Regions from separate parts of the Halalkalibacter sp. HAAS-P014 genome, predicted to be linked through region 2. Evidence: a T-box and tRNA genes for the amino acid it is inferred to sense, from the RefSeq annotation. Region 2 holds a T-box; the other holds one or more tRNA genes.
What was found. A T-box is a leader RNA that pairs with one kind of tRNA and senses whether it is charged. The one in region 2 lies ahead of ileS (isoleucine--tRNA ligase), so its partner is inferred to be a tRNA-Ile.

Region 1 (3,960 bases), on a different contig from region 2:
CGTTATAGAGGGTGATTTACATGAAGTATTTGACGTCATTAAGGAAGCACAAACTTTAGGAATTAACACCGGCGCATCTGAATGTATCACGAATATAAAGATTCATTATAAACCGAGTGGTGTCTCAATTGAAGATAAAGTATATTAATGATAACTTTAGCAACTATGCTAAGGGGATTATAGAGATATTAAAAGGCAGAGCCTGTGGCGAAGCTCTGCCTCTTCATATTACAAATAATTTCAGAAACAAAAAAGGCGAAGCATCGCTCCCCCTGAGTAATAATTAGCTTTAATTTACCTCATCAAAATATAAAAACTCTGTTTTAAAATACAGCGAGTCTGGTTTTTTGGCTCCACGTTTGTCAAGTTCACAAAATAGGTTTTTGTATTCCACTAAAGATAATTGCCCGAAAATATAACTTTTTTGAATATGGTCTAATAATTCATTTTCATCGAACGGCTCACGCTTTTCAACTAGTACAAAACGATTAATTAGATCTTCTACTTTCATAGCAACTCACTCATTTCCCCAAGGTTTTTGATGTGTATGCGCTTACATAAGGAGTATAACACAGGAGTTGCTTTATTTATTAATTTTTGAAAATTCAAACTTGCGACAGATTTATACATATAGCTACAAATTTTAAATTGCTAATACAAGCTTTGTTTGGGCAACCAAAAGTGAACATAAGACAATGACAATTTAAAAGGCAAAAGCCATATAATGACTTTGCCTTTTACTTTCTAATGGAGATGATCGACTCTTACCTGGAAGTGGCGTGCACTATTCCATCTTACTAGTAAACATACGCTGTACCAACGATAACTAATAGAATAAACAGCACTACGATTAACGCGAAACCTGTAGCTGGTTTATAACCGTGAGACATTCCAAGCCCTCCTTTCATCACTTTTTGCGAGTATCACCCTCGCATTATCAATGTATGTTGCAGGGTTATTTTTTGCATAGTTAGGTCAACTACTAAAAGCGTGGAATTTTCGCATTTAGAATTGAAATAAATTAGCAATGTATTATCATTACTCGAGTTTTCAATCAACAAGTCCAAAAAGAGCTCACCCGAAAAATTCAGGTAAGCTCTTTTTTAAAATCACTAATCACTCTTCAACCTTATTACTACCTCTCGAAGTTGAACACCCATTGATTGAATGACGATCGCAATTCGAATTAAAATTGATGCTCAATTCGTTCTTCCGGTTCTGTTTTCCGGTCCCTTCCGATCTACTCCGAGTTTGCGTCTACTTCCACTCACTACCCTAGTAATAAGTACACCTTATTACGACAAAACAAAAAAGGCCAATTTTTGCTGACCTTTTCAAAAGTATTTATGTATAATTGCATAATGGCGCGCCCTAGAGGATTCGAACCTCTGACCGACGGCTTAGAAGGCCGTTGCTCTATCCTGCTGAGCTAAGAGCGCAAAATGGTGCGGGTGAAGGGAGTCGAACCCCCACGTCATAAGACACTAGATCCTAAGTCTAGCGCGTCTGCCAATTCCGCCACACCCGCAATCAATTGTAATGGTGGAGCCTAGCGGGATCGAACCGCTGACCTCCTGCGTGCAAGGCAGGCGCTCTCCCAGCTGAGCTAAGGCCCCAAGAAATTATAACCGTGCACCAACCATTGATTCGCACACATAAGCGTTACTTATGCAGCCAGCTCGATCAGGGTTACCTACGGCACACAGAATAATCTACTTATGGCTGCTCCCTTCCGGACCTGACCAAGTTCATAGGCTTCTGTTGCGTAGACCCCAATTGTCAACACCGCTTGCATAAGGCAAACCTTACATGTAACGAACCGCTGGATGGAATTCAACTCTGCTAAGGCGGATTGCAGATTACAGGGCACCGCCATCTCCCCATCTAGCACGGTATGTATAGTTGTTATACCTTATGTTTTAAAAAGTTGGTGACCCGTACGGGATTCGAACCCGTGTTACCGCCGTGAAAGGGCGGTGTCTTAACCGCTTGACCAACGGGCCATAAAAACCGAAAAGATTAATGGCGGAGAAGGAGGGATTTGAACCCTCGCGCCGGTTGCCCGACCTACACCCTTAGCAGGGGCGCCTCTTCAGCCACTTGAGTACTTCTCCACATTTTTGCCAAAAAGCAATAATAACTGGTGGAGGATGACGGGATCGAACCGCCGACCCCCTGCTTGTAAGGCAGGTGCTCTCCCAGCTGAGCTAATCCTCCATTTGAATGGTGGACCCTGTAGGACTCGAACCTACGACCAATCGGTTATGAGCCGAGTGCTCTGACCAACTGAGCTAAGGGTCCTCTCTAGAAATGCATTTGAAAAGTCTATTGCGACGACAAAATTAATCTTAGCATAAAACAAAATTCCACGCAAGTACTTTTCAGCAATTAAATCAATCATTAGAACTTTTTTTCAAATTTAAAAGCCGACACAAAACATATTAATATAATAAAAACGCATTAGCAACCTTTTTTTGAAAATAATTAAAGAAAGGTCAATTTAAATAGAAAATAGATCTCTAAAGTACTACCACAATAAGCTTACTCTATTCTAAGTAACTTTTAGAAGTAGATTAATAAAGAAAACCAACCAAGAAAACTTGGTTAGTTCACATAATATTACCTTACTTCACTGTATTAGATTTATTTACTAACGAGAATCCTTCATACCCCCTAGCTGCAACTTCACTACATTTTTCGCGGTAAGCTCCAACTCCTCCAAGGTAGATTAAAAACCTGCGTGCCTTACCAGGGATATTTTGTCCGGTGTACCAGGAGTCTGTTTTAGTAAACAGTGTTGCTTCAGCAACCTCTCTACAGTGCTTACTCCATGCCTCTTCTGCCTCAACTTTTGCCTCAATTGTCCCGATATCTTCTTTTCTAAGGTATTCTATACAATCAGAAATCCATTCTACATGCTGCTCTATTGATACAGGCATGTTACTTAGAACAGAAGGACTTTCAGGGCCAGTAATCATAAACATGTTTGGAAATCCAGCTGTTGTAATACCAAGGTATGTTCTTGTTGCGGCTCCGTTTTCCCATTTTTCCTTAAGCGTAATCCCATCCCTGCCTCGAATGTCCATTTTAAATAATGTTCCTGTCATCGCATCATAGCCTGTCGCAAACACAATAACATCTAGTTCGTATTCAGCTTCCTCCGTTCGGATCCCTTTTTCTGTAATTTCCACAATCGGCGCATTCTTTACATCAATCAATGATACATTTTCGCGGTTAAAAGTTTCATAGTAATTTGTATCTAAAATTGGCCTTTTCGTACCATAATAGTAAGTAGGTAACAGTTTTTCAGCAAGTTTAGGGTCATGAACAGTTTCTTTAATTTTAGCCCGAATGAATTCAGCAGCAGTTTCATTTGATTTTTCATTAATCGTTATATCTTGATACGTTTCTGTGAAAAATCCAGACCCCCCGTGTTGCCAAGCAGTCTCATAAACCTTCTCACGCTCTTTTGCAGAGTCTTCTATCGCAGAAGGCTTTGGCTGCTTTGTCGGAAGTCCACCTGTTGACTTACGAATGGTTTCTTTAATTTCTTGGAAATTCTCTTTTGCTCTTTGTATATATTCAGGATCGTATAGGTGATTTCGTGCTGGAACCGTATATTGTGGAGTTCTTTGAAAAACTGAAAGATGTCCAGCTTCTTCAGCAATGACTGGAATCGCTTGAACAGCTGTTGATCCGGTTCCGATAACCCCAACACGCTTCCCTTTGAAATCTACACCTTCTTTCGGCCAACGCCCGGTATGGTACCATTCCCCTTTAAAGTTATCTAAACCTTTAAAATTAGGAATATTAGAAGTAGAAAGGCAGCCTACTCCTGTTATAAAGTACTTAGCTGACAAAGAAACTCCATCATCTGTTTGGATATACCACCTATTTCTTTCTTCATCATAACGGGCAGATGTAATACGCGTCTCAAACTGAATATCACGTCTCAAGTCA
Region 2 (3,960 bases):
TTAGTATTTATCAACACTATCGTGAAGAAGAGCGCCCTTTTGTTGACCAGGTACTCGAATGGCTAGATGACGCAAAATTGAGGCATATTGATCGTTTAAGTGATTTCCTTGACCCGAGACAGCAAGAAATTGTACGAACAATTATAGGATATGATGATGAAGTGAGCCTCTCGTTTGCGGGGGGCTCTCCTTATGCTGAACGTCGCCGTATGCGCTTGACGCCTTCTTATCTAGAAACCACTATTGCTGATTTTAACCTTACATTATTTTCAATTGACTATCCGGTTAAATTCATTAAATTAGAACATAGAGATATATTAGGGTCTGCTATGAATGTAGGAGTGAAACGTGAAAAATTTGGCGATATTTCACTAAGTGAAGATGGTGTTGCACAGATGATTGTAGCAACTGAAATTGCTGATTATCTTGAGATGAATATTCAAACAATTGGAAAAGCATCTGTGCGTTTGAATCGAATTCCGTTATGTGAGCACATTATACCTAAAGACGAATGGGAAGAATCTATGGCTACAGTATCGTCTATGAGACTAGATGTGGTGTTAGCTCAAATATTTAGACTTTCGAGAACGAAAGTTTCGCCGTACATTGATAAGGGACTCGTTAAAGTTAATTGGAAAACAGTTGATCGTGTCGATTTTATTCTAGAAGAAGGCGATAACATTTCGGTTAGAGGATTTGGAAGGGCGCGTATCACAGAAATAGATGGACTAACGAAAAAGGCAAAGTATCGTTTACGTTTTGGGCGAAAGAAATAGGGAAAATTGAAATCGTTGCAGGATTACAGAAATTCGTGTCGAAATACTGGTTATTATAGGAGTATTGCTGATCACTCAAACAACATGGAGGTGGCTTATATGCCTTTAACCCCTTTAGACATTCACAATAAAGAATTTACAAGAGGGTTTCGTGGATATGATGAAGATGAAGTTAATGAATTTTTAGATCAAGTTATTAAGGATTATGAGGCTGTTTTACGTGAGAAGAAGGAGTTATTCGAACGTGTTACCAATCTAGATGAAAAGTTAGATCATTTTAATAATATCGAAGAAACGTTAAATAAGTCGATCTTAGTTGCTCAAGAAGCAGCTGAAGAAGTAAGAAGAAATGCACAAAAAGAAGCGCAGCTTATTGTCAAAGAAGCTGAGAAAAATGCTGATCGAATTATTAACGATGCACTTGCAAAGTCTAGAAAAGTTATGATGGATATGGAAGAATTAAAAAAACAGGCTTCTGTTTATAAGATGCGTTTTAAAATGTTAATTGAAGCTCAATTAGAGATGCTACAATCAGATGATTGGGATGAAGTAACAGAAGAGGATGATGTAGCTGAAGAGCGCGTTTAGAAGTTTTTTCTTCATAACCTTGCACTTATTAAATGGCTATCATATAATGATAATCATTAAATGAATGTTGATAAAGACGATGATAGGGACGAGTACAGTGTGGAAACGTGACTAGCGATTTAGGGATGGTGCAAGCCTAAACACGGTTACATTGGAAAATCACCCTTTAGTTTTGCACTGAAATAAAACAGTAGGCTGCAACGAGTTATTCCCGTTACGAATATCGAGTGGAAAGTGAAGGCTTTCTAGCAGGGTGGTACCACGGGTAAACTTCTCGTCCCTTTTTGGGGATGAGAAGTTTTTTTGTGGAGCAAAGCTATTTCCACCTTCTAACAAGTAAATAGGAGGAAAGAAAGAATGGAGTACAAAGACACATTATTAATGCCAAAAACAAAGTTCCCTATGCGAGGAAATTTACCAAATCGAGAGCCAGAAAGACAAGAAAAATGGAATGAAATGGATATTTATAAAAAAGTGCAAGAACGAACTCAAGGTCGTCCTTTATTCGTATTGCATGATGGTCCCCCGTATGCAAATGGTGATATTCATATGGGACATGCCTTGAACAAGATTCTTAAGGACTTTATCGTTCGTTATAAGTCAATGGCTGGATTTCATGCACCATATGTTCCTGGCTGGGATACTCATGGCTTGCCAATTGAAACAGCCCTAACGAAAAATGGGAAAGTCAATCGCAAAAAAATGAGTGTAGCTGAGTTTCGTAAACTTTGCGAAGAGTATGCAAGAAAGCAAATAGAACGTCAGCGAGAACAGTTCATTCGTTTAGGGGTTCGTGGGGATTGGTGGAATCCGTATATTACTTTGGATAAGGCGTATGAAGCGCAGCAAATAAAAGTATTTGGTGAAATGGCCAAGAAAGGTCATATCTATAAAGGCAAAAAGCCTGTCTATTGGTCTCCTTCATCAGAATCTGCACTTGCGGAAGCTGAGATTGAATACAAAGATAAACGTTCGCCATCTATTTATGTTGCTTTTAACGTAAAAGATGGTAAGAGTGTTCTTACAGGTGATGAGAAATTTGTAATATGGACAACAACACCTTGGACGATCCCGGCAAACTTAGCAATTGCTGTACATCCCGAACTTGATTATAATGTTGTTTCTGTTAACGATCAAAAATATGTTGTGGCTGCAGGGCTTTTGGAGTCTCTTCAAAAGGAATTCGAATGGGAAAGCCCAGAAGTTGTGAAAACGGTAAAAGGTACCGATCTTGAATATGTAAAAGCAGAGCACCCTATATACGGACGGGAATCTTTAGTTATTTGTGGTGATCATGTAACACTCGATGCTGGTACAGGTTGTGTACATACAGCTCCAGGACACGGGGAAGAAGACTTTATTGTAGGTCAAAAATATGGCCTTGATGTATTATGTCCGGTTGATGATAAAGGGAATATGACAGAGGAAGCTCCTGGATTTGAAGGTCTGTTCTATGATGAGGCAAACAAGCCAATAACAGAGAAGTTAGATGAAGTAGGTGCACTGCTTAAGTTAACATTTATTACTCATTCATATGCTCATGACTGGAGAACAAAAAAGCCGGTAATTTACCGCGCAACAGCTCAATGGTTTGCTTCTATTGAGAATTTCCGAGCTGATTTATTAACAGCAATTGAAGAAGTTGACTGGTTGCCAAAATGGGGAGAAACGCGCTTATTTAATATGGTTCGTGATCGTGGAGATTGGTGTATTTCTCGTCAACGTGCATGGGGCGTTCCGATTCCAGTGTTTTATGGTGAGAATGGTGAACCGATTATTACAGATGAGACGATTGAACATATTTCTAATTTGTTCCGTGAGCACGGTTCGAATGTTTGGTTTGAATGGGAAACAAAACAACTATTACCAGAAGGGTTCACATCTGAACATAGCCCAAATGGAACTTTCACTCGTGAGATGGATATTATGGATGTTTGGTTTGATTCAGGCTCTTCTCATCAAGCGGTATTGGAAGAACGAGATGATTTAAAACGTCCTGCTGATCTTTACCTAGAAGGCTCAGACCAGTATCGTGGATGGTTTAACTCATCACTTTCTACAAGTGTAGCTATAACGGGAAAAGCTCCTTATAAAGGAGTGCTAAGTCATGGTTTTGCTCTAGACGGTGAAGGCCGAAAAATGAGTAAATCAATTGGAAATGTGGTAATTCCAAATGATGTTATGAAACAATTAGGTGCGGATATTTTACGTCTTTGGGTAGCGTCTGTAGATTACCAAGCGGATGTCCGTGTTTCTGATAAGATTTTAAAGCAAGTATCAGAATCATATCGTAAAATTCGTAACACTTTTCGCTTTTTATTAGGAAATTTACATGATTTTGATCCTTCAAAAGATTATGTTAACGATTTAAAAGGCGTAGACCTCTTTATGCTTGTAAAGTTAAATGAAGTTATTGAAAAAGTGACAGAAGCATATGACCAATATCAATTTTCGGCTGTGTATCATGCGATTCATAATTTCTGTACGATTGAATTAAGTTCATTCTATATGGACTTAGCTAAAGATACATTATATATTGAGCATGAGAGTCACGAGGCTCGACGTGCAATTCAAACCGTAATGTATGAAATACTCA

Region 1: it has a tRNA-Ile gene. The T-box ahead of ileS (isoleucine--tRNA ligase) is inferred to sense a tRNA for this amino acid. The anticodon was not compared.

Annotation. Positions count from the first base shown of each region.
Region 1 covers NZ_JBWQTV010000011.1:162,648-166,607, forward strand. Annotated here, with positions in the region: gene AC1FXZ_RS09400 (thiamine-binding protein) at 1-148, shown strand, start outside; gene yppF (YppF family protein) at 290-511, opposite strand; gene AC1FXZ_RS09410 (YjcZ family sporulation protein) at 798-890, opposite strand; tRNA gene AC1FXZ_RS09415 (tRNA-Arg) at 1,363-1,439, opposite strand; tRNA gene AC1FXZ_RS09420 (tRNA-Leu) at 1,444-1,528, opposite strand; tRNA gene AC1FXZ_RS09425 (tRNA-Ala) at 1,541-1,616, opposite strand; RNA gene ffs (signal recognition particle sRNA large type) at 1,629-1,893, opposite strand; tRNA gene AC1FXZ_RS09435 (tRNA-Glu) at 1,929-2,003, opposite strand; tRNA gene AC1FXZ_RS09440 (tRNA-Ser) at 2,024-2,114, opposite strand; tRNA gene AC1FXZ_RS09445 (tRNA-Val) at 2,142-2,217, opposite strand; tRNA gene AC1FXZ_RS09450 (tRNA-Ile) at 2,225-2,301, opposite strand; gene AC1FXZ_RS09455 (flavin-containing monooxygenase) at 2,625-3,960, opposite strand, start outside.
Region 2 covers NZ_JBWQTV010000003.1:187,723-191,682, forward strand. Annotated here, with positions in the region: gene AC1FXZ_RS03540 (YlmH family RNA-binding protein) at 78-776, shown strand; gene AC1FXZ_RS03545 (DivIVA domain-containing protein) at 876-1,364, shown strand; T-box leader at 1,435-1,649, shown strand; gene ileS (isoleucine--tRNA ligase) at 1,722-3,960, shown strand, end outside.